DNA from 3 places in the Streptomyces sp. NPDC046931 genome. Region 1 is predicted to be linked to each of the others. Evidence: riboswitches for the same ligand, from Rfam matches in the RefSeq annotation. Region 1 holds a riboswitch; each other region holds the start of a gene.
What was found. A riboswitch is a leader RNA that binds a small molecule or an ion and turns the genes downstream of it on or off. The one in region 1 is predicted to bind S-adenosylmethionine.

Region 1 (9,883 bases):
GCGGTCGGCGTCGACGATGCCGGGTACGGCGACGCCCGCGGCGGCCGCGGGTTCGCCGAAGTTCCGCTCGCCGTGCGCGCGCAGCTCGGCGGCGAAACCGAGGATCGACTCCACCACGGCGTCGGGCCCGCGATCGCGGCCGGTGGTCCGGCGCGCCCGGTGCAGCAGCTCGCCCCCCGCACCGACCAGGGCGGCCTTCATCCCGGTGCCGCCCACGTCGAGGGCGATGACATGTCTCACGGAGACAGTGTGACCCCTGGGCCCGAAGAGGTCTAGTCCACTCGCGTGGTGTAGACCTATGTAGTTGATATTCCACATGTCGAGACAGCAAGGTTGGTCAAGAGCGGTGCAGGGGCGCGGGGCGCGTAGGACGGCGTGGCACAGGGGTCTGATCGCGGGGGTATCCGCACTGGGCATGACAGCGGCGGTGGCGGGCTGCTCGGGCTCGCCCGGCTCGGGGGACGTGACGCTGCGGCTGGTGGCCGCGGACTACGGGGACTCCTCGGCCGACAGCTCCAAGAAGTACTGGGACGCACTGGTCCGGGACTTCCGGGCGGAGCACTCCGGAATCAAGGTCGAGGTCAGCGTCTACTCCTGGAACGACGTGGACCGCAAGGTCAAGGAGATGGTGGCCGCGGGCCACGCGCCGGACATGGCGCAGATCGGGGCGTACGCGGACCACGCGGCGGCGGGCCGGCTGTACCAGGCCGACGAGGTGCTCTCGATCCCCGTCCAGGCGGACTTCGCCTCGGAGCTGAGCAACGCGGGCAAGGTGAACCGGACCCAGTACGGCATGCCGTTCGCAGCGTCCACGCGGCTGCTCTTCTACAACAAGACGCTGTTCTCCCAGGCGGGCATCCAGCCGCCCACGACCTGGAACGACCTGGCGGCGGACGCGCAGGCGCTCAAGGTCAAGGGCGTGAAGTTCCCCTTCGCGCTGCCGCTCGGGCCGGAGGAGGCCCAGGCGGAGACCATGCAGTGGCTGCTCAGCGGCGGCGACGGCTACCTGGACGGCTTCGGCTCATACGACCTCGACTCCGCGCAGAACGTGGGCACCTTCACCTGGCTGAAGGACGAACTGGTCGGCAAGGGGCTGACGGGCCCGGTGGCGCCGGGCCGGCTCAACCGCGCCGACGCCTTCGCCGCGTTCACACGCGGTGAGGTCGGCATGCTCAACGGCCATCCCTCCCTGATGAAGGCGGCGCGGGCCAAGGGCGTGAACTTCGGCATGGTGCCGATGCCGGGGGTCGGCGGCCGGGCGAAGTCCACGATGGGCGTGGCCGACTGGATGATGGCCTTCAAGCAGAACGGCCACAAGGACCAGATCCGCGAGTTCCTCGACTATGTGTACGACGAGAAGAACGTGCTGGACTTCTCGCGCCGGTACGACCTGCTGCCGGTCACGAACTCGGCGCAGGAGACGATGGCGGCGTCGCCCCGGGACGCGGCTCTGGAGCCCTTCCTGGAGCAGCTGCCGAGCTCGGAGCTGTACCCGGTCGGCAAGACGTCCTGGGCGGGTGTCAGCGCGGACATCAAGAAGCAGATCGGCAAGGCGGTCGGCCCCGGCGGCAACCCGGAGGCCATCCTTGGCCGGCTCCAGCGGGCGGCGGTGACGGCGGACAGCGCGACCGGCTGACGCGACCGGCCGAGCGGTCCGCTCTGTCGGCCCCTGCGGCTACCGTTCCCCCATGGAACAGCTCAACCCCCGAGAGAAGGCCGTCCTCGCCCTGGAGGGGCGCAGCTTCTCCGGGCCGGGGGCCAAGGAACGGGCCATCCGTGAGCAGCTGGGTCTCGCCCCCGTGCGCTACTACCAGCTGCTCAACGCCCTCCTCGACGACCCGAGGGCCCTGGCCCACGCCCCGGTCACGGTCAACCGCCTCCGCCGTCTGCGCGACGCCCGCCGCTCGGAGCGCTGACCGCGCGGGCCGACCGCGCGGGCCGACCGCGCGGGGCGCCGACCGCGCGGGGCGCCGGATTCGTGAGGCAGGCGTGCATCGCCTCCCACGCGGATAGGGTCGTTGCATGGGCAGCCACACGGACTCCTTGCCGACGCCCGCCACTCCGGCCGGGCGCGACGGTCTCGACGCCATCCTCGCCCGGCCGGAGCGGGCCGTCCTCGCCTTCGACTTCGACGGGACGCTCGCCCCGATCGTCCCGGACCCCGACCAGGCCCGCGCCCACCCGGACGCGGTCCCCGCTCTAGCGGCGCTCGCCCCGAAGGTCGCCTCCGTCGCGGTCGTCACCGGCCGCCCGGCCGGCGTCGCCGTCCGCCACGGCGGCTTCGCCGGAGTGCCCGGCCTCGACCACCTCGTCGTCCTCGGCCATTACGGCGCCGAACGCTGGGACGCCCGCACCGGCACCGTCAACGCTCCCGCCCCGCATCCCGGCGTCGCCGCCGTCCGGGCCGAACTCCCCGGTTTCCTGGACGAGATCGGTGCCTGGCGGGGCACCTGGATCGAGGAGAAGGGGCGGGCCGTCGCCGTGCACACCCGCCGCGCCGACGATCCGCAGGCCGCCTTCGAGGCCCTGCGCGAACCGCTCTCCGGCCTCGCCGCCCGCCACGGCCTGATCGTCGAACCCGGCCGGATGGTCCTGGAGCTGCGCCCGCCGGGCATGGACAAGGGAGTGGCCCTGGCGGAGTACGTCCGCGAGGTCGGCGCCGGAGCGGTCATGTACGTGGGGGACGATCTCGGCGATCTCCCGGCCTTCGCCGCGGTCGACAAACTCCGCTCGGACGGCGTCCCCGGCCTGCTGGTGTGCAGCGGCAGCGAGGAGGTCACGGAACTGGCCGACAGGGCCGATCTCGTGACCGACGGCCCGGAAGGGGTCGTGGCGCTGTTGAGGGCCCTGGCGGGCAGGCTCGCGTGAAGTGCTCCTGGGGCCGCCCGGTGAAGCGCCCCCGGAACCGTCCGGTGAAGTGCTCCGGTACCGTCCGGATGGCGCGCGGCGGCCGTCAGCCGTCCAGCGCGGCCAGCTGATCCAGGAACCACCGGGCCGGAGGGAGCGCCGTGGCCTGCGCGGCGAGCCGTTTCGTGCGCTCCGCGCGCTCCCCCGGCCCCATCGACAGCGCCTCGTGCAGCGCCCGGGCCGTGCCCACGATGTCGTACGGGTTCACCGTCACCGCGTCCTCGCCCAGCTCCTCGTAGGCCCCCGCCTCCCGCGACAGCACCAGCGCACAGCCCTCGTCGGAGACCACCGGGACCTCCTTGGCGACCAGGTTCATACCGTCCCGGATGGGGTTCACCAGGGCCACGTCCGCCAGCCGGTACGCGGCGAGCGAGCGCGCGAAGTCGTCCTTGACGTGCAGCTCCACCGGGGTCCACCCGGGGGTCCCGAAACGGGAGTTGATCTCCGCGGCCACCCGCTGGACCTCCGCCGTGTAGTCACGGTAGACGGCCAGGTCCTGCCGGGACGGGTACGCGAACGCCACGTGGACGACCCGTTCGCGCCACTCCGGACGCGACTGGAGCAGCTCCTCGTAGGCCAGCAGCCCGCGCACGATGTTCTTGGACAGCTCCGTGCGGTCCACCCGCACGATCGTCTTGCGGGGTCCGCCGTCGGGGGCCGTGCCGATCTGGTCCCGCAGGGTGCGCATCCGCTCCGCCACGTCCGGCCGGTGCGCCCGCTCGCGCAGGAACTCCGCGTCGGCCCCCAGCCCGTGGACACCGATGCGGGTGCCGGCGGGGATGCCCGGGCCGAGGACCGCATGACAGCAGTCCGTGAACGCGCCCGCCCACCGCTCGGTGAGGAACGCCGCCCGGTCCGCGCCCAGGATCCCGCCGAGCACCTGCGCGGCGATGTCGTCGGGCAGCAGCCGGAAGTACTCCGGCGGCGCCCACGGCGTGTGCGAGAAGTGGCCGATCCGCAGGTCGGGCCTCAGCTCGCGGAGCATCCGGGGAGTCAGGGTGAGGTGGTAGTCCTGGACCAGGACCGCCGCGCCCTCGGCCGCCTCCTGCGCCAGCGCCTCGGCGAACGCCCGGTTGTATCTCTCGTACGCCGCCCACTGCCGCCGGAACTCCGCGTCGAAGACCGGCTCCATCGGCGTCTGGTACAGCATGTGGTGCACGAACCACAGGACCGAGTTCGCGATGCCGTTGTACGCGTCGGCGTGCATCTGCGCGTCGATGTCGAGCATCCGTACGCGCTGGCCGCCGGTGTCGGCCGGATCGAGCGCACCGCCCGTGCGCCGTACGGCCTCCCGATCGCTGTCGTTCAGCGCCGAGCAGACCCACACCGCGTCCGTGCCGGGGCCGATCGCCGACAGGCCGGAGACCAGTCCGCCCCCGCCGCGCCTGGCGGTGAGCCGTCCGGTCTCGTCCAGCGCGTACGAGACCGGGCCGCGGTTGGACGCCACGAGAACGGAAGCCGCATTCGAAACCATGCCACGAAACCTAGCCCGAGGCGAAAACGCTCAAACGTTCCCTTCGGCCGTATGCGGAGCCGTATACGACCGGCGGCGTGACGGCCGCAGGCCGTCGCCGGCGGAGGCGAAGGCTCAGGCCGCCCGCCGGTTCGCGTACTCCGTGATCTCCGTCATCGGCGGCCGCTCCTCCGTGTCCACCGCGTAAGTCCGTGGCTCGAAGCCGCCCTCGACGCGCTCGAACTGGGTGAGGGCGGGGCGGATCAGATGGCCGCGGGCCAGCCGCAGCTGTGCGGTGCGGTAGATCGCCGCGGCCATACGGCCGAGCGCCTGACCGCCCTGGTGGCGGTGGAGGCGCACGCCGACATCGACCTGGGCCAGCGCGTCCAGGCCCACCAGGTGCAGGGCGTCGACCAGCATGCCCAGCTCCACGCCGTACCCGACCGGGAACGGGATCCGTTCCAGCAGGGAGCGGCGGGCGGCGTACTCGCCGCCGAGCGGCTGTACGAAGCCGGCCAGCTGAGGCCAGTGCATATTGAGCAGCGGGCGGGCCATCAGCTCGGTGACACGGCCGCCCTGGCCCGCCGCGGCCGTGCCGGGGGCGTGCTCACCGGCCGGGGTCAGCGGCCGGTCGTACATCGCCTTCACGAGGTGCACCCCCGGTTCGGTGAGCAGCGGGCCCACGATCCCGGAGACGAAGTCCGAGGAGAACTCCCTCAGGTCCGCGTCGACGAAGCAGATGATGTCCCCGCGGGTGACCAGGAGGGAGCGCCACAGCACCTCGCCCTTGCCGGGCACGGCGGGGATGCGCGGCAGGATGGCGTCGCGGTGCACCACCGTCGCGCCGGCCGCCGCGGCCACCTCGGAGGTACGGTCCGTGGAGCCCGAGTCGACGACGACGATCTCGTCGACGAGCGGCACCTGCTGCATGAGGTCGTGGCGGATGACGGCGACGATCTCGCCGACCGTCTCCTCCTCGTTGAGCGCGGGCAGCACGACGCTGACCGACGAGCCAGAGGAGCGTTTGGCGGCCAGGATCTGATGGAGCGGGCGATCGGCCACGGACCAGGAGCGGGTGCTCAGCCAGCGCTCGACTTCTTCCAGCACAGTCTGCGGCTCCTCACATGTGGTGATCCATCTCGCGGTTCGGACGACTATCTCAACTGTCGTGGCCTTCGGTTACAGTCTTGAACAACGCCGGTGACCATCGCATGTCGTGGGTCGCCGCCGCTCATCACCAGTGAAACAACCGCATACAGCTCATCCAGAGGGGCAGAGGGACACGGCCCGATGAAGCCCCGGCAACCCTCCAGCCGATTCTCGTCTTCCACCGCGAGGCTCCCGGCTAGGGAAGGTGCCAAATCCGTCTCACGGCGAGATGCGTCGTGAGGAAGATGAGGAGAAAGGGCCTCGCCTGACATGGCTGTGCAGACAGTTGCAACCCCCACCGACTCCGTGAACCTCGGTCCGGCAAAGGCCCTGTCCTGCCGTGAGTGCGGCCATCGGGTGCCGCTCGGCCCGGTCTTCGCCTGCGAGGAGTGTTTCGGCCCGCTGGAGATCGCCTACGACTTCTCGGGCTACGACACCGAGGAACTGCGCAAGCGCATCGAGGCGGGCCCCGCGAACATCTGGCGCTACGCGCCGCTGCTGCCCGTCCCGGCGGACGTCGCCGACAAGCCGAACCTCAACCCGGGCTGGACCAAGCTGGTCAAGGCCGACAACCTGGCGCGCGAGCTGGGCGTGACCGGCGGGCTGTATGTGAAGGACGACTCCGGCAACCCGACGCACTCCTTCAAGGACCGCGTGGTCGCCCAGGCGCTGGAGGCGGCGCGTGTCTTCGGCTTCACCACCCTCTCCTGCTCCTCCACCGGCAACCTGGCGGGCGCGGTCGGCGCCGCGGCGGCCCGGGCCGGCTTTCGCTCCTGCGTGTTCATCCCGCACGACCTGGAGCAGGGCAAGGTCGTCATGGCCGCGGTCTACGGCGGCGAGCTGGTCGGCATCGAGGGCAACTACGACGATGTGAACCGCTTCTGCTCGGAGCTGATCGGCGACCCGGCCGGCGAGGGCTGGGGCTTCGTCAACGTCAATCTGCGTCCGTACTACGCGGAGGGGTCCAAGACTCTGGCGTACGAGATCGCCGAGCAGCTGGGCTGGCGGCTGCCGGACCAGATCGTGGTCCCGATCGCCTCCGGCTCCCAGCTCACGAAGATCGACAAGGGGCTCCAGGAGCTGATCAAGCTCGGGCTGGTCGAGGACCGTCCGTACAAGATCTTCGGTGCGCAGGCCGAGGGCTGCTCGCCGGTGTCCACCGCGTTCAAGGCGGGCCACGACGTCGTACGGCCGCAGAAGCCCGACACGATCGCCAAGTCGCTGGCGATCGGCAACCCGGCGGACGGTCCCTACGTCCTCGACATCGCGCGCCGCACCGGCGGGGCCGTGGAGGACGTGACGGACGAGCAGATCGTGGACGCCATCAAGCTGCTCGCCCGTACGGAGGGCATCTTCGCGGAGACGGCGGGCGGTGTGACGGTGGGCGTGACACGCAAGCTGATCGAGAGCGGTGTCCTCGACCCGACGAAGACGACCGTCGTCCTCAACACCGGCGACGGCCTGAAGACCCTGGACGCGGTGGCGGGCACCGGCCTCACCGCGACGATCCGTCCGACCCTGGACTCCTTCCGAGAGGCTGGCCTCGCATGAGCGTGACCGTTCGCATCCCCACCATCCTGCGCACCTACACCGGGGGCCGGGCCGAGGTCGCCGCCGAGGGCACGACCCTCGCCGAGGTCATCGCCGACCTGGAGAAGAACCACACCGGCATCGCCGCCCGCGTCCTGGACGACCAGGGCAAGCTGCGCCGCTTCGTCAACGTGTACGTCAACGACGACGACGTGCGTTTCGAGCAGGGTCTGGACACGGCGACGCCGGACGGTGCGGGCGTCTCCATCATCCCGGCGGTCGCGGGCGGCTGACGGCCGCTCACCTCCCGTACGACCATTACCCTCGGTAACGACAACACCGAGAGTTCATCGAATTGCCCTCTCCGTGAGAGAAGCGGAGGGGGCAATTCTGTATGGTTGAGCGCGGTACAGTTGGGGAACGCGTTCCCGGTCCCTCCGGCGGACGCCGCCGGCCCCTGCGGCCCACCCGACTAGAAGCAGCCAAAGTAGGCGGGGCTTTTACGCCATCCATTCCTTTTGTCGGGCCCGACTTGCCCTGAATTCAGGTGAATTCTTCGTACATTCCCGACCGGTCATGCCCGGATTTCTCGTCCGATTGACCTGTTGCAGACGGCAGTTGGACAGATACATTCAGCCGCGGTCGACGCGTTCCGGCGCACGCCCCCAACCGTTGGGGGGTGAGGTCTGACCCGGATCCGCGAAGTGTGGATCTGTGCAAGGGCCAGTAATAGGGGAGTTAGGCATGGCTCAGGGCACCGTCAAGTGGTTCAACGCGGAGAAGGGGTACGGCTTCATCGCGGTCGACGGTGGTGCGGATGTATTCGTCCACTACAGCGCGATTCAGATGGACGGCTACCGCACCCTGGAAGAGGGTCAGCGGGTCGAGTTCGAGATCTCGCAGGGTCAGAAGGGGCCGCAGGCGGACATGGTCCGCCTGGCAGGCTGAGGTTGCGCGCCGACGACTGAACTGTTCGACGTGTCGAGGGGCTCGTATCCCATGGGGTACGGGCCCCTCGGTCTGTCCGGGGCCGGGCGGGGTGAGGTGTGAGGGGGTGCGGCAGAACCGCACGCGCGCCCCTCTCGACGACCCCGCTTCGCGGGCGCGCCCTGCGCCCAACCGCCACCCGGCCACCACCCCTCATCGAGCCCGCTTCGTCGGCGCGCCTTGCACTCGGGGGGGCCGAGTGCTAATCATTGGCGTTAGCACTCTGAAGGTGAGAGTGACAAAGATGGACCGGGTCGGTGAGGCCGCGGGCCGGGTGGGGCAAGGAACCTCCGGCCGGGGCCGTCCGTCGCGGGCGCGGGCGCGGTCCGAAGGAATCACCCCCAGTCCTGGAGGGACCACTTCACATGGCCAAGATCATCGCGTTCGACGAGGAGGCGCGGCGCGGCCTCGAGCGCGGCATGAACCAGCTCGCGGACGCCGTGAAGGTGACGCTCGGCCCCAAGGGCCGCAACGTCGTCCTCGAGAAGAAGTGGGGCGCCCCCACGATCACCAACGATGGTGTCTCCATCGCCAAGGAGATCGAGCTCGAGGACCCGTACGAGAAGATCGGCGCCGAGCTGGTCAAGGAAGTCGCCAAGAAGACGGACGACGTCGCCGGTGACGGTACGACCACCGCGACCGTGCTCGCCCAGGCGCTGGTCCGCGAGGGCCTGCGCAACGTGGCCGCCGGTGCGAACCCCATGGCTCTGAAGCGCGGTATCGAGACGGCCGTCGAGGCCGTCTGCGCCGCCCTGCTGGAGCAGGCGAAGGACGTCGAGACCAAGGAGCAGATCGCCTCCACGGCCTCCATCTCCGCCGCCGACACCCAGATCGGTGAGCTGATCGCCGAGGCCATGGACAAGGTCGGCAAGGAAGGCGTCATCACCGTCGAGGAGTCCCAGACCTTCGGTCTGGAGCTCGAGCTCACCGAGGGCATGCGCTTCGACAAGGGCTACATCTCGGCGTACTTCGCCACCGACATGGAGCGTATGGAGGCCGTCCTCGACGACCCGTACATCCTGATCGCCAACTCCAAGATCTCCTCGGTCAAGGACCTGCTCCCGCTCCTCGAGAAGGTCATGCAGTCGGGCAAGCCGCTGCTGATCATCGCCGAGGACGTCGAGGGCGAGGCCCTGTCGACCCTGGTCGTCAACAAGATCCGCGGCACCTTCAAGTCCGTGGCCGTCAAGGCCCCGGGCTTCGGCGACCGCCGCAAGGCCATGCTCGGCGACATCGCCATCCTCACGGGCGGCGAGGTCATCTCCGAGGAGGTCGGCCTCAAGCTGGAGAACGCGACCCTGGACCTCCTGGGCCGCGCCCGCAAGGTCGTCATCACCAAGGACGAGACCACGATCGTCGACGGCGCCGGCTCCCCGGAGCAGGTGCAGGGCCGCGTGAACCAGATCCGCGCCGAGATCGAGAACAGCGACTCCGACTACGACCGCGAGAAGCTCCAGGAGCGCCTGGCGAAGCTGGCCGGCGGCGTGGCCGTCATCAAGGCCGGTGCCGCCACCGAGGTCGAGCTCAAGGAGCGCAAGCACCGCATCGAGGACGCCGTCCGTAACGCGAAGGCGGCCGTCGAGGAGGGCATCGTCGCCGGTGGTGGCGTGGCCCTGCTCCAGGCCTCCCAGGTCTTCGAGAAGCTGGAGCTCCAGGGCGACGAGGCCACCGGTGCCGCCGCCGTCAAGCTGGCGCTCGAGGCCCCGCTGAAGCAGATCGCCGTCAACGCCGGCCTCGAGGGCGGCGTCGTGGTGGAGAAGGTGCGCAACCTGACCCCGGGTCACGGCCTGAACGCCGCGACCGGCGAGTACGTCGACCTGGTCAAGGAAGGCATCATCGACCCGGCGAAGGTGACCC
Region 2 (9,883 bases), on a different contig from region 1:
CATTGACCGACGCGGCGGGTGTCTGCTGAACTCCCGTTCCATGAACCCGCGCGTGGACCTGACTCGGCGGCGCCACATCGATCTGGCGCACGTCTCCAGCGCGTTTTGTTGTCGCTGACCGGGCGATCGGTTCCCGGCAGCAGTCGGTGTCGCAGTCGCTGCGCGCCGAACTGAGGCGGTGTGAAACCGCCCGCGCTGCGATGCCTCCCTCCGGGACCGTCGTATCCACTTCCTGAGGGCTCTCTGTCTCCTGCCCTTCTCGTATGAGGCGGGAGTCCGATCGCGCACGCCGACGCGGTCGCTGAGAACGCGGCTGCAGCGGCTGCCCTGCGACCACTCATTCTTCCTCCGGTCGACCTGGACTTCGGTGTGCGCCCGGTCAGTCCCGCGCAGTACCAGCCCTTTCACTCAGCTCTCCGATCCCCAGCACCCCTTGGTGTGCCCGCCTGTCCGGGAGGGACCCCTCATGTCTCTGTCCATCAGTAAGCTCACCGGCCGCATCGGCGCGGTCATCGAGGGCGTCGACCTCACGGCGCCCCCCGACCTCTCGACGGTCACCACGCTCCGAGAGGCTCTCAACGAGCACAAAGCGATCGTGTTCGACGGCGTGCAGCTCGACAACGCCGGCCAGGAGCGGGTGGCCGGGTGGTTCGGCGAGCTGACGACCGCCCACCCGAACGTGCCGGCCGCCGACGACACGACGAACGTGCTCGCCGTCGACAGTGAGACGTCCAAGGCCAACGAGTGGCACGCGGACGTCACCTTCGTGGTCAACCCTCCGCAGCTCACCACGCTCCGGCCCGTCGTGATCCCGCCGTACGGCGGCGAGACGCTCATCGCCAACGCTGCCGCGGCGTACCGCGACCTGCCCGAATCGCTGCGCGCTCTCGCCGACACGTTGCGCGTCGTGCACACCAACCAGTACGACTACGCGCGCCCCGCAGTCTCGACCGCGCAGCGGCAGGAGTACGACCGCATCTTCGTCTCGACGCCCTACGAGGCGGAGCACCCGGTCGTGCGGGTGCACCCGCTGACCGGCGAACGCGGCCTGTTCATCGGAGGATTCGCCAAGCGGATCGTCGGCCTGTCGAGCACCGACTCGGCCGATCTGCTCCGCATCCTCCAGTCGTACGTGACGCGTCCGGAGAACATCCTGCGCTGGACCTGGTCCCCGAACCAGCTGCTGATCTTCGACAACCGGATCACCCAGCACTACGGGGTGGACAACTACGACGATCACCCGCGCCGCCTCAACCGGGTGACGGTCGCGGGAGAGGTGCCAACCGGCGTCGACGGGCGACGCAGCGAGCAGCTCGTCGGCGACGCCTCGCACTACAGCAGCGTGCTGGCGGTGGCGGCATGACCGAGCTCAGCCTCAAGGCGCCGGCCGTCACCGAGCGCTCGGACGCCGGGACGACGGGCGCGCGGGAACGCGAGGTGTTCCTGCCGCGCGACGCCCGCCGCCGGACGCCGCTCAGCACACTCCGCGAGCGCCTGCGCTGGCCACTGGGCGTCTACACGACCCCGGTCGCGATCCTCCTTGCCTGGGAGGTACTCGCCCGGAGCGCAGTGGTCTCGAAGACGTACGCTCCGGCGCCGACGTCGATCGTGAAGTCCGCCGCCGATCTGTGGCAGCAGGGCGTCCTCGGCCCGGACCTGGCCGTCTCGCTGCAGCGGGCCGGCATCGGCCTCGCGATCGGTCTGACGGTGGGCATCGTCACCGGCGTGCTCGGCGGCCTGCTGCGCAGCGGCGAGTACCTGTTCAACGGCCTCGTACAGGTACTCAACACGATCCCGTTGCTCGCCGTGCTGCCGCTGATGATCGTGTGGTTCGGCATCGACGAGCTCACGAAGGTGCTGCTGATCTCCTTCGGGGCCGGCGTGCCGATGTATCTCAATTTGTTCGCCGCGATCCGGGGCGTCGACCAGCGCCTGATCGAGATGGCGCGGACGACGGGCGCGGGTACCTGGCGCCTGGTGACGCGGGTGCTGGTGCCGGGAGCCCTGCCCGGATTCCTGGTCGGCCTGCGGTTCTCGCTCGCGTACAGCGTCCTGGGCCTCGTCGCAGCCGAAACGATCAACGCCGACAAGGGACTCGGCTTCCTCATCACTCAGGGGCAGACGTATCTCCAGACCAACCAGGTCTTCGTGGGGCTGGTGATCTACTCGCTCCTCGGTCTGCTCGCCGACCAGTTCGTCCGGGCTCTCGAGCGGGTGCTGCTGCGGTGGCGACCCAGTTATGAGGCGTCATGAGCAGCACGATCGCAACAGAGCCCCGGCGGCAGACCGGGGTCGTCGTCGAGCAGGTGGTCCGTCGGTTCGGTGACCGGGTCGTGCTCGACCACCTCGACCTCGCCATCGCCGACGAGGAGTTGGTGATCCTGCTCGGCCCCTCGGGCTGCGGCAAGAGCACCCTGCTGCGGCTGCTCGCCGGACTGGACCGGCCCGACGGCGGACGCGTGGAGGTCCCGGCACGGCGCGCGATCGTCTTCCAGGCGGACCGGCTGCTGCCGTGGCAGCGGGTGCTGCGCAACGTCACACTCGGCCTGCACGGGCCCGACGCGGAGCAGCGGGCCCGCGAGGTGCTCGCCGAGGTCGGTCTCTCGGGCCGTGAGAAGGCCTGGCCCAAGGAGCTCTCCGGCGGCGAGGCGCAGCGGGTGTCGCTCGCGCGGGCGCTGGTCTCCGAGCCCGAACTCGTGCTGCTCGACGAGCCGTTCGCGGCGCTCGACGCCATCACACGGCTGCGCATGCACGACCTCGTGCGCGCCCTGCGGACGAAGCACCACGCCGCCATGCTGCTCGTCACCCACGACGTCGACGAGGCGATCGCCCTCGCGGACCGCATCGTCGTCATGAGCAACGGCCGCATCGGCGCGTCGCACGAGGTGCACCTCGGCGCCGCGGACCGTGAGGCGAGCGTCGCACGCGAGGAACTACGCGCCCGTCTCCTGGGCGACCTCGGCCTCGCCGGCCAGCACTGACCTTCCCCGGAAAAACCCTCATCCAGCACAGAAAGCGCGACAACCCATGCGAAAGAGAACCAGCAGACTCATCGGCGCCGTCGGCTCGCTCGCCCTGGCGACCACCCTCACCGCCTGCGGATCGGACTCGGACAGCACCGCGCCGCTGAGCAACGCCGTTGACGCGAGCGACGCCAAGCACCCCGAGTGGAGCAAGTACACCTTCACCGTCGGCGACAACGGCGGTGACGGCAGCCAGGAACTGGCGAAGATCACCGGCGTGTTCGACAACGCGCCCTACAAGGTGAAGTTCGCCCGCTTCACCTATGGCCCCCCGCTCGTGCAGGCCGCCGCCTCGGGCGACATCGACCTCGGCAGCGTGGGTGACGTACCGCCGATCACCGGTGCCGCGAAGGAGTACGGCTTCAAGGTCGTCGCCGTCAACCGGTCGCTCACGCCCGGCCAGGCGGTGGAGAACATCATCGTGCCCAAGGGTTCGACGCTGAAGACAGCCGCTGACCTGAAGGGCAAGAAGATCGCCGTTCCGCAGGGCAGTTCGGCCCACGGACTGGGCCTGAACGCGCTGAAGAGCGTCGGCCTCACCCCCAGGGACGCGAAGCTGGTCTTCCTCGACCCGGCGGCCGCCGCCACGGCGTTCAACACCGGCAAGGTGGACGCCTGGTCGATCTGGAACCCGCAGTCCGCGATCGCGGTCAAGAACGGCGCGCGGATCCTGGTGAAGGGTCTCCCGCCGATCGACCAGACGAGCAGCTACTACGTCGCCAGTGACACCTCGCTGAAGGACAGGACCAAGCGTGCCGCTCTCACGGACGTCCTGAAGAGGCTGTCGCGGGAATTCGCCTGGGCGGTCAAGAACCCCGACAAGTACGCGCAGGCGCTCTCGAGGGAGCAGGGCATCCCGCTGGACGACGCCAAGGCATCCCTGGCCGCCTACTCCAACCGGGTGACCCCCGTGGAGCAGTCGGACATAGAGCTGGAGCAGAAGCTCGCCGACGCCTTCCTGGAGGCGGGGCAGATCACCAAGAAGGTGGACGCCAAGTCGATCACCGACAACCTGCTGCCGGCCGGTTACGACAGCTCCAAGCTGAAGGTCACCTCATGAGCGCCGGACGGCAGCTCCACCTCAACGCCTTCCTCATGGAAGCGGGCCACCACGAGGCGGCCTGGCGGCTCCCGCACAGCAACCCCCGGGCCGACTTCGACCTGCGGCACTGGATCGAGCTGGCACAGCTCGCCGAGAGCGCCAAGTTCGACTCGCTGTTCCTCGCGGACGGCCCCGCCCTCATCGGCACCGGCGAGTTCCGGCCGCCGGGCCAGCTGGAGCCGCTGACGCTGCTGACTGCGCTGTCCCAGGCCACCAACAGGATCGGCCTCATCGCCACCGTCTCGTCGACGTACAACGAGCCGTACAACCTCGCCCGCAGGCTCGCGTCCGTCGACCACGTCAGCGGCGGCCGCGCCGGCTGGAACATCGTCACCTCGGCAGGGGCCGACGAGGCCGCCAACTTCGGCCTCGACGACCGCCCCGGCCACGCCGAACGCTACGCCCGCGCCGACGAGTTCCTGACGGTCGCCGAGGCGCTGTGGGACAGCTGGGAGTCCGAGGCCGTCATCGCGGACAAGACCACCGGACGCTACGCCGACCCCGCCCGCCTGCACCGGCTCGGCCACCAGGGCAGGTACTTCAAGGTGGCCGGCCCGCTCAACGTCCAGCGTCCACCGCAGGGCTATCCGCTGCTCGTCCAGGCCGGCTCCTCCGAGGACGGCAAGGACTTCGCGGCCCGCCACGCCGAGGCGATCTTCACCGCGCACACGACGTACGAGCGCGCCGCCGCCTTCTACGCCGACATCAAGGCACGGACCAGAGCCGCGGGGCGGGATCCCGACGGCGTGATCGTTCTGCCGGGCATCGTCCCGTACATCGGGTCGACCGAAGAGGAGGCCCGGGCGCTTGCACGGCAGTTCGACGAGCTGCGCGTCCCGGAGTACGGACTGCGCCAGCTGGCCGCCGTGTTTGAAACGGCTCCGTCCGTCTTCCGGCTCGACGAGCCACTGCCGGACTTCATCCTCGCCAGGCCGAAGCTGGAAGGCTCGCAGAGCCGCTCCGACCTGATCATCGACCTCGCGGTGCGCGAGAAGCTGACGGTCCGGCAGATCATTTCCCGGCTCGGGGGCGGACGCGGCCACTTCGAGTTCGTCGGCACACCCGAGCAGGTCGCGGACACGATCATCGCCTGGTTCGAGGGCGCCGCGGCAGACGGGTTCAACATCATGGCGCCCGCCCTGCCGTCGGGTCTGGCGGCCTTCGCCGAGCACGTGCTGCCGATCCTGCGCGGCAAGGGCCTGTTCCGCGAGGAGTACGAGGGCACGACCCTGCGGGAGCACTACGGGCTTGCGGTTCCCGCGAACCAGTTCCATGACTGACCGGCTTTCCGGGTCCGACCAGCTTCCCCTGGCTGACCCGATCGCGACTCCCGCCGCATCCACTTCCCGGAGCGGCGGGAGTCCGCCCGCGCTGCTGGCGAGGGCCTGTACAAGACGTAGATCGGTGTGAACGCGGCGTCGGGCGGGGCTGCCGTCCACCCAGGCATCCGCGATGCGGGACGGACCTCTTGACGTCGGTGTCGTGTCGGATCGACACTCAATCGGGGAATCCTAGTGAACGGGTAGGGAAGCATGAGGCGCTTTGATCCGGCCGCTGTCCGAGTGAGCCGCCCGCCTCTCCTCCTCACCTCCCGCCGCCACATCGACCTGGAGCGCGTCTGCAGCGCGATCAGGCTCCAGGGCTGAGCCGGGCCCGTCCCGCGCCGACGGCGTCCCCGTTTCCCTTGAGGGGGCGCCCTGAGGTGTAGTCCCCTCCGGTGCGCACCGGTGAGCCCTGCTCCCTCGGCCGACGTCGTTTCCGCCGCGCGTACGTCCGCGCCCGCTCCCCGGGAGAGTCATGACCGTCACACCGCAGGCCGCCCGCGTCACCGCCCAGCCCGTGCCCGCATTCCGCGGCCGAATCGGCAGGGACGCGCGCAGCGGCCACTACGCCGTTCCGGGCCGCTACCGCCTCTATCTGTCGACGGCCTCTCCCGACGGCCTCCGCATCGCCGTCGTACACAGTTTGCTCGGTCTGGACACCGTATGTCCGGCGACTTTCCTGCCGGCCGTGCCCGACTGTCCCGAGGATGGTCACTCGGCTCTGCGCCCGCTGTACGAGGCGAGTGCCCACCGGTACATCGGTCCGGCCGTCGCTCCGGTCCTCAGCGACGACTGGTCCGGACGGATCGTGAGCACTCACGCCCCGGACATCATGCGTGATCTGGCCCGCCGCTTCGGCACCGACGGCCTCTCGCTCTACCCGTGCGGCGCCGAGTCGGAGATCGAGGCCGTCGAGCGGATGTGCGCGCAGAGCATGGACGAGGCGGCTCAGCGTGCCGGTTCGGCCGACGGCGGGCAGGCGGAGCGCGACGCGGCACTCGGGACGCTGCTGGAGACGCTGGGCGCGCTGGAGCGCTGGCTCGTCGGACGTACGTACGTGATCCGTGACGAAGTCACCGTGGCAGACGTCGAGTTGTGGGTGGCCCTGGTCCAGCTCGACACCGTGCACCGCAACCACCTCGACGCCGCCGCGGTCCAGCGCATCGCCGACCACCCGGTGCTGTGGGCCTACGCCCGCCGCCTGGCCGCTCACCCGGCCTTCGGTGCCCACCTCGACCTCGACGGCATCGAACGCCGTCACCACGCCCGGTGCCGGGGCCTGGAGGCAGCCGGAGCGGCCGTCCAGATCCTGGACTGGGCGGCACACTCAGCCCATTAGGTCCTGACATCGATGCCCGAGAGTGACGCCGAGGATGACGCCCCGCTGGCCGAGGCGCTGGCAGACGGTCTCTCCCCGGAGGGAGGCCGGTACGCCGACTACCGGGTCGGCGACAAGGAACGAGTGGTCGTGTTCGCCGGCCGGATCTTCCGCTACGCCGACGACCCTCGCCGGGCGGAAGCGATTGCCCGGGGCGAGCGCTGGCGTGCCGGGGCATCAGCTCGACTGCAAGGCCTGAGGCCAGCACTCCCGGCCCGGGGCCAGTTCCACCTGGTGGACCGGAGTTGACATTCGTTCGGGCCATTGTCTTGACTACGTGCCCAGAACGGTCATGAGTGTCAGCGACAAGCCCTGGCTGGCTGACCGGCAACCCTCGCACCGCGGTGGGGTGCCCCAGGTGACGACCGGACCGATGACGTATCGGTAAGCGCGAGGCCCACAGGGCCGGAACAGTGACGGTGACGCCATGTACGCAGCTCCCAGGACGGCGACACGCCGCCCGCAGGGCTGCGTACAGCCGTACCCGAACCCCCTCGTCGCCGATCGCGCCGTCGATCTGCTCCGCGTGAACAGCGCACTGTGTACCGCACCGGGCAGCGCCCGCTGCCGGGGCTGACACCTCACCGCAGCCCCCGCATCTCCTGACCGACACCGCCCGCGCGGTGTGCCGTCGTCCTCCACGCCCCCGGTACCTCGCCGTCGTCCGCGCCCCCGCACGCCGCCGCGCTTCCGGGGTGTTCCCACCCAGCCGGAGCCCACCATGAGTGAACCCCCTGGCGCCACCGTCACCCTCCCGGAAGCGCCGACCGCCGACGAACGTCGGCAAGCCCTCACTGCCCAGCGAGTCCTGCCGCTACGGAGTCCAGGACGCTGGATCGCCACAGCGGCAGTCCTGGTCCTGGCCGCCCAGTTCGTCCACGGACTGGTCTCCAACCCCTTCTACCAATGGGACCGCTTCGGCTACTGGTTCCTGCGGCCGAACATCCTCGACGGACTCCTCATCACCCTCGAAGTCACCGCCTACAGCGCGGTGCTGGGCCTCCTCGGCGGCATCCTGCTGGCCCTGGCCCGGCTGTCGAAGAGCCCAGTGCTGCGCGCGGTCAGCTGGACCTACGTCTGGGCGCTGCGCTCCATACCGCTCATCGTGGTGCTGATCTTCCTCTACAACCTCAGCGCCCTGTACAAGACGCTGAGTATCGGTGTCCCCTTCGGCCCGGCCTTCTTCACCTTCGACGAGTCCCGGCTCGCCACCGACATGGCCGTCGCCGTCGTCGGCCTCAGCCTCAACGAGGCCGCCTACGCCGCCGAGGTCGTGCGCGGCGGCATCCTCTCCGTCGACCAGGGCCAGCACGAGGCAGCCTCCGCGCTCGGTCTGCCGAAGAGCTACCAGTTCCGGAAGATCGTCTTTCCGCAGGCGCTGCGTTCGATCGTCCCGAACTACGTCAACCAGCTCATCGGCCTGATCAAGGGCACCTCGCTGGTCTTCTACGTCTCCCTGCTCGACCTGTTCGGCACCGCCCAGTCCATGGGCTCCACCTACCCCGGCGACATCGTGCCGCTGCTGCTTGTCGTCACCGTCTGGTACCTCGTCCTGACCAGCGTCGTCTCCGTCATCCAGTTCTACGTCGAGCGGTACTACGCCCGCGGTGCCACCCGCACCCTGCCGCCGACACCGCTGCAGAGGCTCCGCACCGGTCTCACCGACCTGCGGGTCCGCATCCGCCGGGAGGCCGCCGTATGACCGCCGAGACCCTCGAAGCCCTGGCCGGCGTCGAGCCCGCCACCGTCGAGGTGCACGACGTGCACAAGTGGTACGGCACCCACCCGGTGTTGAACGGCATCGACCTGACCGTCCGCCCCGGCGAGGTCACCGTCATCCTCGGGCCGTCCGGCTCCGGGAAGTCCACCCTGCTGCGGGTCATCAACCATCTGGAGAAGCCCGAGATCGGCTACGTCAGCATCAACGGCGAACTGATCGGCGTGAAGCGGCAAGGCGACCGAAGGGAGAGGGGGGTCCCCCCGGCCGAAGGCTGGGGGAGGCTGAAGGAGCTGAGCGAGAGGGCCATCCTCACCCAGCGCGCCCGGATCGGCTTCGTCTTCCAGAACTTCAACCTCTTCCCGCACCTGACCGTCCTCGACAACGTGGCCGCCGCGCCGGTCGCCACCAGGAAGCTCGGCAAGCCCGAGGCCCTGGAACTCGCGCGCGAACTCCTCGGCCGGGTCGGCCTCGCCGACAAGACCGGCGCCTATCCACGCCAGCTCTCCGGTGGCCAGCAGCAGCGTGTCGCCATCGCCCGCGCTCTCGCGTTGCGCCCCGGAGTCATTCTCTTCGACGAGCCGACCTCCGCCCTGGACCCCGAACTCGTCGGTGAGGTCCTTGCCGTCATCAAGGACCTGGCGACCAGCGGCACCACTCTCGTCATCGTCACCCACGAGATCGGCTTCGCCCGCGAGATCGCCGACCGGGTCGTCTTCATCGACGGCGGAAAGATCATCGAACAGGGCCCGCCCTCCGAGGTCCTCGACAATCCCCGGCACGAGCGGACCCGGGACTTCCTCGGCAAGGTGCTCTGACGCGACGCACCCCTCGACTTCCCTCACCCCGCCCTCATCACCTCCAGCGACAAGGAACAGCGATGTCTGCCCACTTCACCCGACGCAGCCTGATACGCGGCATCACCGCGGCGACCGCCGTCGCCACCCTCGCCACCGGGCTCGCCGCCTGCGGTGGCGACAGCGACGCCGCCACCGCGACGGGCGACACCGCCGGCACGGTCACCGTCGGCCGGCTGTCCAACGGTGCCGCCAAGGAGACCACCCTGAAGGTCTCAGAGGTCAAGTCCATCAGCGCCCAGCTGCCCGACGCGATCAAGAAGAGCGGCAAGCTGGTGATCGGCTCCGGCACCCTGCCCTCCGGCTCCCCGCCGCTGGGCTTCGTGGGCAGCGACCAGAAGACCCTCACCGGCTCCGAGGCCGACCTGGGCAGACTCGTCGCGGCCGTCCTCGGCCTCGAACCCGAGGTCAAGCGGTTCACCTGGGAGAACCTCTTCGTCGGCATCGACAGCGGCAAGGTGAACGTCGGCTTTTCGAACATCAC
Region 3 (9,883 bases), on a different contig from region 1:
GGGAAGCCGTCAGGCGCTCGCCAGAGCCCGCCGCCGCAACAGCGATGCCAGCGCGGAGGCGAACTCCACCGGCTCCACCGGCAGCGCCACGGCCGCATCGGCCCGGCTCCACGTCGCCAGCCACGCGTCCTGGGGCCGCGCGATCAGCAGCAGCACCGGAGGGCAGTGGAAGATCTCGTCCTTGATCTGCCGGCAGACGCCCATACCGCCCATCGGCACGGCCTCGCCGTCCAGCACGCAGACGTCGATGCCGCCCTTGTCCAGCTCCCCGACGACCGCACCGGGCGTCGCGCACTCCACGAACCGGACCTCGGGGACGTCCGGAGCGGGCCTGCGCCCGGTCGCGAGCCGCACCTGCTCGCGCGTGCGGGCGTCGTCGCTGTAGACCAGCACCGTGGCGGTCGGCTGCATGCTTCCTCCGGGACGTCAGCGTCGTACGGAACGGACCGTTGGGGCGGATGCTACTCCCTTGAACACCGGGCCAACAGCGGTCCGCACACGCCTTCCATGGGCCATACGGGCACTACAGACGGTACGGACACTCCGAACGGCACCCCCCGGAGTGAGGGCGGGATAAGCGCCCGACATAATGTCGGTCGTGGCGACAGCAACGACAGTAGAAACCGGGCACGCGCACCCGTCGGTCAACCGGCCGAACCTCACCAGCGTCGGAACCATCATCTGGCTGAGTTCCGAGCTGATGTTCTTCGCGGCCCTCTTCGCGATGTACTTCACCCTGCGATCGGTGACCGGGCCGACGCACTGGAAGGAGATGGCGAGCCATCTCAACTTCCCGTTCTCGGCGACCAACACCACGATCCTGGTGCTCTCCTCCCTGACCTGTCAGCTCGGCGTGTTCGCCGCCGAGCGCGGAGACGTGAAGAAGCTCCGGGGCTGGTTCATCGTCACCTTCATCATGGGTGCGATCTTCGTCGGCGGGCAGATCTTCGAGTACACCGAGCTGGTCAAGAAGGACGGCCTCTCGCTGTCCTCGGACCCGTACGGCTCGGTGTTCTACCTGACCACCGGCTTCCACGGCCTGCATGTGACGGGTGGTCTCATCGCCTTCCTGCTGGTCCTCGGACGCACCTACGCGGCGCGGAGGTTCACTCACGAGCAGGCGACCGCCGCGATCGTCGTGTCCTACTACTGGCACTTCGTCGATGTCGTCTGGATCGGCCTCTTCGCCACGATCTACATGATCAGGTAGTCGGCCGTCCGCTGCGGCGGAAGGTCACCCGAACGGGGTGAACCGATCGCCCGCGACGATCCGATCCATTTCCAGAAGCATCGACGCAGAAGATCCTGACACCGGGGTAATCCGTGAAAAAGCTCTCCGCACGACGACGCCATCCGCTGGCGGCTGTCGTCGTCCTACTCCTCGCGCTGGCGGCCACTGGGGGGCTGTACGCCGCGTTCGCGCCCGCGAGCAAGGCGCAGGCCGATGAAACCTCCCAGTCCCTCGCCATCGAGGAGGGCAAGAAGCTCTACCAGGTGGGCTGCGCCAGCTGCCACGGCACCGGCGGTCAGGGCACCTCCGACGGCCCGAGCCTGGTGGGCGTCGGCGCCGCGGCCGTGGACTTCCAGGTGGGCACCGGCCGCATGCCGGCCGCCACCTCCCAGGGCGCCCAGGTGCCGAAGAAGAGGAACATCTACACGCAGGCCCAGATCGACCAGCTCGCGGCGTACATCTCTTCGCTCGGCGCCGGCCCGGACGTGCCCACGAAGAACGACTACAGCCCCGAGGGCGCCGACATCGCCAAGGGCGGGGAGCTCTTCCGCACCAACTGCGCGCAGTGCCACAACTTCACCGGCCAGGGCGGCGCCCTGACGCACGGCAAGTTCGCGCCGAGCCTCGAGGGTGTCGAGCCCAAGCACATCTACGAGGCCATGCAGACGGGCCCGCAGAACATGCCGTCCTTCCCCGACACCACGCTGTCGCAGCAGAACAAGAAGGACATCATCGCGTACCTCAAGGCGGTCAACGGTGACCAGACCGAGAACCCCGGCGGCCTTGACCTGGGCGGTCTCGGTCCGGTTTCCGAGGGCCTGTTCGGCTGGATCTTCGGACTCGGCGTGCTGATCGTTGTCGCCGTCTGGGTCGCCGCTCGGACCGCAAAGGCCAAGAAGTCATGAGTAGCCACGACATTCCCGAAGAGAACCTGCCCGCTGAGCAGGACGCCGAGCACGGTGCCGTAGCCGTCGCGGACGAGCGCAACCCGTTCGCCGACCCGGGCCTGCCGCCCCACGAGCACCGGATCCAGGACATCGACGAGCGGGCCGCCAAGCGCTCCGAGCGCACGGTCGCCATGCTGTTCACCGTGTCGATGCTCGCCACCATCGGCTTCATCGCCTCGTACGTCACGATCCCGAACGACAGGTCGATCTACGTCTTCCCGATCGGGCACCTCAGCGCGATGAACTTCGCGCTGGGCCTGACGCTGGGCGTGGCGCTGTTCACGATCGGCGCGGGTGCGGTCCACTGGGCCCGCACCCTGATGTCCGACGTCGAGGTCGCCGACGAGCGTCACCCGATCGAGGCTCCGCCGGAAGTCAAGGCGAAGGTCGTCGCCGACTTCCGGGAGGGTGCCAGGGAGTCGCAGCTCGGCCGTCGCCCGCTGATCCGGAACACCATGCTGGGCGCGCTGGCCCTGGTGCCGCTCTCCGGCCTGTTCCTGCTGCGCGACCTCGGTCCGCTGCCCGGCACCAAGCTGCGCCACACGATGTGGCGCAAGGGCAAGCTCCTCGTCAACATGAACACGAACCAGCCGATGCGTCCCTCGGACATCGCGGTCGGTTCGCTCACCTTCGCCAAGCCCGAGGGCCTGGAGGAGAACAACGAGGACTTCCAGAAGGAGATCGCCAAGGCGGCCCTGATGCTCGTCCGGCTCCAGCCGGACAACATCAAGGACAAGAAGGAACTCGAGTGGTCCCACGAGGGCATCGTGGCCTACTCGAAGATCTGCACCCACGTCGGTTGCCCGATCTCCCTGTACGAGCAGCAGACGCACCACGTCCTCTGCCCGTGCCACCAGTCCACCTTCGACCTCTCCGACGGTGCCCGGGTCATCTTCGGCCCGGCCGGTCACGCCCTGCCGCAGCTGCGCATCGGCGTCAACGCGGACGGCTACCTCGAGGCGCTCGGCGACTTCGAAGAGCCCGTCGGTCCTGCTTTCTGGGAGCGCGGATGAGCACTACACCGAGCAACTCGAGTCGATCTGCCGCCGACGCGGCGGGCACTTCGCGCGGAAGGGCACCGGCCGGCGAGCGACTCGCCGACTGGGCCGACGGCCGCCTGGGGATCTACTCCCTGGCCAAGTCGAACCTGCGCAAGATCTTCCCCGACCACTGGTCGTTCATGCTGGGTGAGGTCTGCCTCTACAGCTTCATCATCATCATCCTCACGGGTGTGTACCTGACGCTGTTCTTCCACCCCTCGATGAACGAGGTGGTGTACCACGGCTCGTACGTGCCGTTGCAGGGCCAGCTGATGAGCGAGGCGTTCAACTCGACGCTGCACATCAGCTTCGACGTCCGGGGCGGTCTGCTGATCCGGCAGATCCACCACTGGGCGGCGCTGGTCTTCCTCGCCGGCATGTTCGTGCACATGATGCGCGTCTTCTTCACGGGCGCGTTCCGCAAGCCGCGTGAGATCAACTGGCTGTTCGGCTTCCTGCTGTTCGTCCTGGGCATGTTCACCGGCTTCACCGGCTACTCGCTCCCGGACGACCTGCTCTCCGGCACCGGTGTCCGCTTCATGGAGGGCGCGATCCTGTCCGTGCCGATCGTCGGCACGTACCTGTCGTTCTTCCTCTTCGGCGGCGAGTTCCCGGGTGGCGACTTCGTGGCCAGGTTCTACTCGATCCACATCCTGCTGCTGCCGGGCATCATGCTCGGCCTGGTGGTCGGCCACCTGATCCTGGTCTTCTACCACAAGCACACGCAGTTCGCGGGTCCCGGAAAGACGAACAACAACGTCGTCGGCATGCCGCTGCTGCCGGTCTACATGGCCAAGGCCGGAGGCTTCTTCTTCCTGGTCTTCGGTGCCATCGCGGCCATCGCGGCGGTCGCCCAGATCAACCCGATCTGGGCCATGGGTCCCTACCGTCCGGACCAGGTGTCCACCGGTGCCCAGCCCGACTGGTACATGGGCTTCTCCGAGGGCCTCATCCGTACGATGCCGGGCTGGGAGATCAACGTCTGGGGCCACACGCTCGTCCTGGGAGTGTTCATCCCGCTGGTGATCTTCCCGCTGGTCCTGGTCGCGATCGCGGTCTACCCGTTCATCGAGTCCTGGGTCACCGGTGACAAGCGCGAGCACCACATCCTGGACCGCCCGCGCAACGCGCCGACGCGTACGGCCTTCGGTGCCGCCTGGATCTCCTGGTACTTCGTGCTGCTGGTCGGTGGCGGAAACGACATCTGGGCCACCCACTTCCACCTGTCGATCAACGCGATCACCTGGTTCGTCCGCATCGCCTTCTTCGTGGTGCCGGTGCTCGTGTTCATCGCCACCAAGCGGATCTGCCTCGGCCTCCAGCGCCGCGACCGCGACAAGGTGCTGCACGGCCGCGAGTCGGGCATCATCAAGCGGCTGCCGCACGGTGAGTTCATCGAGGTCCACGAGCCGCTCAGCCAGGAGGCGCTGCACACGCTCACGGCGCACGAGCAGTACAAGCCGGCCGAGATCGGCCCGACGGTCGACGAGAACGGCGTCGAGCGGAAGATCAAGGGCTCGGAGAAGCTGCGTGCCAAGCTGAGCAACGCCTACTACGGCGAGGACAACCAGATCCCCAAGCCGACGGTCGAGGAGTACAAGGAGATCACGAGCGGCCACGGCCACCACTGATCGCTGCGCGCGCCACGCCACGGTCGAAGGGCCCCGTCCTCCCCGGACGGGGCCCTTTGCCGTGCCCCGGGCTGGATAGGGTGGACCTGTTCGAGATGTGCGTCCCGTCCGGGACACCGACCCAGGAGCGGCTTATGAGCGCTGTGACCCCCGCAGGAGGCGACACCGCGGCGGGCCGTTCCTGGCCCCAGGTGCTGAACGGGCTGCTGGACGGCCGTGACCAGAGCGCGGACGACACGGCCTGGGCGATGGACCGCATCATGCGTGGTGAGGCCACGGACGCGCAGATCGCCGGGTTCGCGGTGGCGCTGCGCGCCAAGGGCGAGACGGTGGAGGAGATCACCGGTCTGGTCCGGACCATGTACGAGCACGCCAATGTCATCGAGGTTCCGGGGCCGACGGTGGACATCGTCGGTACGGGCGGCGACGGCGCGAAGACGGTGAACATCTCCACGATGTCGTCGATCGTGGTGGCCGGCACGGGCGCCAAGGTCGTCAAGCACGGCAACCGGGCCGCGTCCTCCGCGTCCGGGGCCTCGGACGTGCTGGAGAAGCTCGGTGTCAATCTCGAGCTGACGGTGCAGCGGGTGGCCGAGGTGGCCGAGGAGGCCGGGATCACCTTCTGTTTCGCGGTGAAGTTCCACCCGGCGCTGCGGCATGTGGCCGCAGCGCGCGGACAGCTCGGCATCCGTACGACGTTCAACGTCCTCGGCCCGCTGACCAACCCGGCACGGGTGAGGGCGCAGGCGGTGGGTGTCGCGGACCCGCGGATGGCGCCGATCGTGGCGGGAGTGCTCGCCGAACGCGGGAACTCCTCCCTGGTCTTCCGGGGGGACGACGGACTGGACGAGCTGACGACGACCTCGACCTCACGGGTGTGGGTGGTGCGCGACGGCAAGGTCACCGAGGAGTCCTTCGACCCCCGCGACGTCGGCATCGAGCTGGTGCCGGTGGAGGCCCTGCGGGGCGCCGACGCGTCGTACAACGCGGAGGTCGCGCGGCGGCTGCTGGACGGTGAGACGGGGCCCGTCCGGGACACCGTGCTGCTGAACTCGGCGGCCGCCCTGGTGGCCCTGGAGCCGACGGGAGCACCACTGGCCGAGCAGCTCCGCGCCGGGATGGAGAAGGCGGCGGAGTCGATCGACTCGGGGGCCGCGAAGCGGACCCTGGAACGCTGGGTGGCCGCGAGCAACCGCTAGCACCGTATGGCGCGCACGGCGGGGGGAGCCCGGCACGGCCAGGCTCCCCTCCCTTTCGCCGCTCCCCGTCTTTCGCCGTGGCGTCCCGTCCCGGCGGGGACGCGCGCCCCACATCCCGGCATCCGGACGGAGTTGCGGCCGGGCGATCACCTCCCGTAGCGTCCTGTCCAGGTCATGAGCGACAGCCACTCGGCCCCGGCCGGCTGTCCGGCAACCCTCCGTCCGTGGCGGGGTGCCCCGGGTGAAGACCGGGCCGTAGGCAGCGAGGTCTACGGCAAGCGCGGACCCCTCACACGCCGGTGGATGAGCGTGGGGCCAGGGGTCCTGGTCGTTCGAGGGAGCCTTCCGTGAGCAAGCGAATGCGCTAGGGCCGCAGAGCCCCGCCTCCGCATCACCTTCTTCCCCCTCTTTTCCTTTTCCCGCGCCGTCGAGGCAGCCGCGCGCCGTTGTGCGTGCCCTCCGGCGCGGTGATCCCATCTGCCTTCACGGGAGTGCGCTCATGTCCGTCTCCACCCTTGCCGCCGACCAGTCCGTTTGTGCCCCGCTGCCCGTTCTGGGCCGGGATGTCAGCGTCCCGCTCGTCACGGGCGGGGAAGTCACCTACGCCGCGCTCGACTACGCGGCCAGCGCCCCGGCGCTCCAGCGGGTCTGGGACGACGTGGCGGCGTACGCGCCGTACTACGGCAGCGTCCACCGCGGTGCCGGGTACCTGTCGCAGCTGTCCACCGATCTCTTCGAGAACGCGCGCCGGACCGTCGCAGAGTTCCTCGACTGCCGCGAGGGCGACCAGGTGGTCTTCACCCGGTCCACCACCGACTCGCTCAACCTTCTCGCCGCCACCCTGCCGGCCGGCTGCCAGGTCTTCGTCTTCGAGACGGAGCACCACGCCTCACTGCTGCCCTGGCGCGACGCCCGGGTGACCTTCCTCGACGCCCCGCGCTCCCCGCAGCAGGCCGTCACCACCCTGGGGCGCGCCCTGGCGGACCGCGAACCTCACGGCCCGGCCCTCGTCTGTGTCACCGGAGCCTCCAACGTCACCGGTGAGCTGTGGCCCGTACGGGAGCTCGCGGCGGCCGCCCACGCCCACGGCGCCCGTATCGTCCTGGACGCCGCCCAGCTGGCCCCGCACCACCCCGTGTCGGTCAGGGACCTCGACGTGGACTGGGTCGCCTTCTCCGGCCACAAGCTGTACGCCCCCTTCGGCTCCGGCGTGCTGGCGGGCCGCTCCGACTGGCTGCGCGAGGCCGAGCCGTACCTCGCGGGCGGCGGCGCCAGCCGCAAGGTCACCCGGCGCACGGACGGGGGAGTGGACGTCGAGTGGCACGAGACCGCCGCCCGGCACGAGGCCGGTTCGCCCAACGTGATCGGCGCCTACTCCATCGCCTCCGCCTGCAAGGCCCTCACGGAAGCAGGCTTCGAGGCGCTCGTCGCCCGTGAACAGCACCTCGTCCGCGAGGTCAGGGCAGGGCTCGCCCGGATCCCGCAGGTCAAGGTGCTCTCCCTCTTCGGTGACGACGCCCCCCGGGTCGGCGTCCTGTCGTTCGTCGTGGAGGGCTGGAACAGCTCCCACTTCGCCGCCGCGCTCTCCGCCGAGTACGGCATCGGCGTCCGGGACGGTCTCTTCTGCGCCCACCCGCTGGTGCGCACCCTGCTGGGCGGCGACCCGGGCACCCAGGGCGAGTGCGGGGCCCCCGAGGCCGCACCCGGCGAGAGGTCCCTGAACGCCATCCGCGTCAGCTTCGGCGCGGGCACGCCCGACGAGCATGTGGAGCGTTTCGTCCGGGCGGTCGGGGAACTGGTCAGGGACGGCGCGCAGTGGAAGTACCGCACGCAGGACGGGCGGTGCGTTCCGGCGGTCTGACCGCGGGTCCCGTCACCGTCCGCCTGCGCGCCCACGGTGACGGGCCGTGCGCCGTGCGGGAGGCGCCGCCGCGCCCCAGGCTAGTTGTCGAGCCCGATCGCGAACGCCGCCTCCAGATCGTGCTGGGAGTACGTGCGAAAGGCGACATGCGTATCCGTGGCCAGGACGCCGGGGATCTTGCTGATCCGGCCGGGGATGACGTCCGCCAGATCGTCGTGCGCCTTCACCCGGACCATGGCGATGAGGTCGTAGGTGCCGGTGACCGAGAAGACCTCGCTGACGGAGTCCAGCGCGGCGATCGACTCGGCGATCTCGGGGATCCGGTCCACGCTGGTCTTGATGAGCACGATCGCGGTGATCACGGCTGGCGTTCTCCCTCGGGGGCCTGGGCTGGAGGTTTCACCCTACTCGTACTGCCGTAGCGCACCCAGGCATAGAGGAAGCCCAGCGCGAAGCCCACCAGGTGGGCCAGGTAGGCGACGCCCGGGCCCTGACCGGCGCGGCCCGCCGCGATCCACTGGAGCGTCGCCCAGAACGGCAGCACCACCCAGGCGGGAAAGCGCAGCGGCAGGAAGAAGAGGAACGGGAAGAGACTGGTCACCCTGGCTCCGGGGAAAAGGAACAGGAACGCGCCGAGCACCGCGGAGATCGCCCCGGAGGCCCCGACCAGCGTCTGTGCGGAGTCGGCGTTGGCCGCCGCATACCCGAGCAGCGCGAGAAAGCCGCAGCCCCCGTAGAACAGGGCGAACTCCAGATGGCCCATCCGCTCCTCGGTCATCGCCCCGAAGACATAGAGGAACAGTATGTTGCCGAGCAGATGCACCCAGCTGCCGTGCACGAACAGTGCCGTCGCGGGCGTGAGGACGGCCCGCGGGGCCCCGCTGAACAGCTCCGTGGGCACCACGCCCCAGCGGGTGAAATAGGCCTGCTGGGCGGCGAGCAGCTCGTCGCCCCTGCCGTACGCCGGATTCAGGCCCGAGGCCGGTCCCAGCGCGAAGATCAGACAGCACAGGATGATCAGTCCGTACGTCATCGGCGCCGGCTGTCCTCGCAGCGCCCTGCCGGCCGTCCTGCTCCAGGTGCTGATCATGGGACAGAGCATGGCGTAACCGGACCGATCGGCACAGAGTGCCTCGCCGTGGGATAGGGGCGGGCGGCGACTCCCTGCCAGGCCGTAGGGTTACGACCCACATGCTCCAGGGAAACTGGCGCATCACGGAGACTGGAAGAAGAGGGAAGACAGCGACGATGACGGTTCCCCTGCCGACCGAGACGACCCGCTGGCGCTGCACACTCTGCGGCAACCTCACCCGGTTCGACGTGACCCGCTCGTCGAAGGTCGTCGAGTATGTGCACCTCGATCTGGCCGGGGAGCCGAAGGTCGAGGAGCGCAAGGTGGTCAGTGAGACCATCGAGTCGGTGCGTTGCCGTTGGTGCAACGCACTGGACCAGGTGGAGCTCGTGGACAGGCCGGGTGCCGGCTCCTGAGGGAGGCGGCCCCGCACAGGCATTGGGGTGACGGATGGTGGAGACTTCGGGCGGGGAGCCGGTCGACGGCACCGCTGAGGTGCTCGACCGTCCGCTGCCCGACGGAGTGCGCCGACGGGTCGTGCAGATCGTCTCGGACGGCTTCGGCGGGCTGACTCTGGCCGAACTGCCCGCACAGTTGCGACAGTACGCCCGGTTCGCCCCGAACCGTCGGGCCAAGTTCGCCGGCAACGCCATGGCGGCGGCCCTGGAGACCGACGCGCTGTTCCGGCAGCGGATCGCGGAGAAGCTCAGAGAGGCCCAGCCGGAACTCACCGGCGCCCTCGACTCCGGCTCGCCGCCTCCGGCCGCGGATCCGCTCGACGTGGCGGCCGCGGCCTATGTGCTGCGCCCCGCGGGCTGGGTGAAGCTGGTGGCCGCCGCGGGCGAGGAGGCCCAGCGGGCGGACGCCGAGCGCGCCGACGAGGAGAACCGGGCCGAGCTGGA

Region 2: another riboswitch for S-adenosylmethionine. It lies ahead of ABZ876_RS17630 (amino acid ABC transporter permease); the one in region 1 lies ahead of thrC (threonine synthase).
Region 3: another riboswitch for S-adenosylmethionine. It lies ahead of ABZ876_RS07365 (aminotransferase class V-fold PLP-dependent enzyme); the one in region 1 lies ahead of thrC (threonine synthase).

Annotation. Positions count from the first base shown of each region.
Region 1 is NZ_JBEYWX010000004.1:406,685-416,567, reverse strand. Features, by position in the region: gene ABZ876_RS11605 (ROK family protein) at 1-240, opposite strand, end outside; gene ABZ876_RS11600 (extracellular solute-binding protein) at 416-1,636, shown strand; gene ABZ876_RS11595 (DUF3263 domain-containing protein) at 1,689-1,916, shown strand; gene otsB (trehalose-phosphatase) at 2,023-2,868, shown strand; gene ABZ876_RS11585 (trehalose-6-phosphate synthase) at 2,954-4,381, opposite strand; gene ABZ876_RS11580 (glucosyl-3-phosphoglycerate synthase) at 4,496-5,467, opposite strand; SAM riboswitch class I at 5,618-5,761, shown strand; gene thrC (threonine synthase) at 5,780-7,060, shown strand; gene ABZ876_RS11570 (MoaD/ThiS family protein) at 7,057-7,332, shown strand; gene ABZ876_RS11565 (cold-shock protein) at 7,784-7,987, shown strand; gene groL (chaperonin GroEL) at 8,392-9,883, shown strand, end outside.
Region 2 is NZ_JBEYWX010000008.1:255,349-265,231, forward strand. Features, by position in the region: gene ABZ876_RS17595 (TauD/TfdA family dioxygenase) at 467-1,363, shown strand; gene ABZ876_RS17600 (ABC transporter permease) at 1,360-2,253, shown strand; gene ABZ876_RS17605 (ABC transporter ATP-binding protein) at 2,250-2,981, shown strand; gene ABZ876_RS17610 (aliphatic sulfonate ABC transporter substrate-binding protein) at 3,028-4,083, shown strand; gene ABZ876_RS17615 (LLM class flavin-dependent oxidoreductase) at 4,080-5,405, shown strand; gene ABZ876_RS17620 (glutathione S-transferase C-terminal domain-containing protein) at 5,923-6,786, shown strand; gene ABZ876_RS17625 (hypothetical protein) at 6,799-7,074, shown strand; SAM riboswitch class IV at 7,114-7,222, shown strand; gene ABZ876_RS17630 (amino acid ABC transporter permease) at 7,547-8,527, shown strand; gene ABZ876_RS17635 (amino acid ABC transporter ATP-binding protein) at 8,524-9,360, shown strand; gene ABZ876_RS17640 (transporter substrate-binding domain-containing protein) at 9,423-9,883, shown strand, end outside.
Region 3 is NZ_JBEYWX010000003.1:33,244-43,126, forward strand. Features, by position in the region: gene ABZ876_RS07335 (hypothetical protein) at 10-411, opposite strand; gene ABZ876_RS07340 (heme-copper oxidase subunit III) at 590-1,210, shown strand; gene ABZ876_RS07345 (c-type cytochrome) at 1,324-2,136, shown strand; gene ABZ876_RS07350 (Rieske 2Fe-2S domain-containing protein) at 2,133-3,191, shown strand; gene ABZ876_RS07355 (cytochrome bc complex cytochrome b subunit) at 3,188-4,849, shown strand; gene trpD (anthranilate phosphoribosyltransferase) at 4,984-6,048, shown strand; SAM riboswitch class IV at 6,219-6,335, shown strand; gene ABZ876_RS07365 (aminotransferase class V-fold PLP-dependent enzyme) at 6,548-7,909, shown strand; gene ABZ876_RS07370 (Lrp/AsnC ligand binding domain-containing protein) at 7,990-8,271, opposite strand; gene ABZ876_RS07375 (rhomboid family intramembrane serine protease) at 8,268-8,999, opposite strand; gene ABZ876_RS07380 (hypothetical protein) at 9,158-9,397, shown strand; gene ABZ876_RS07385 (NYN domain-containing protein) at 9,432-9,883, shown strand, end outside.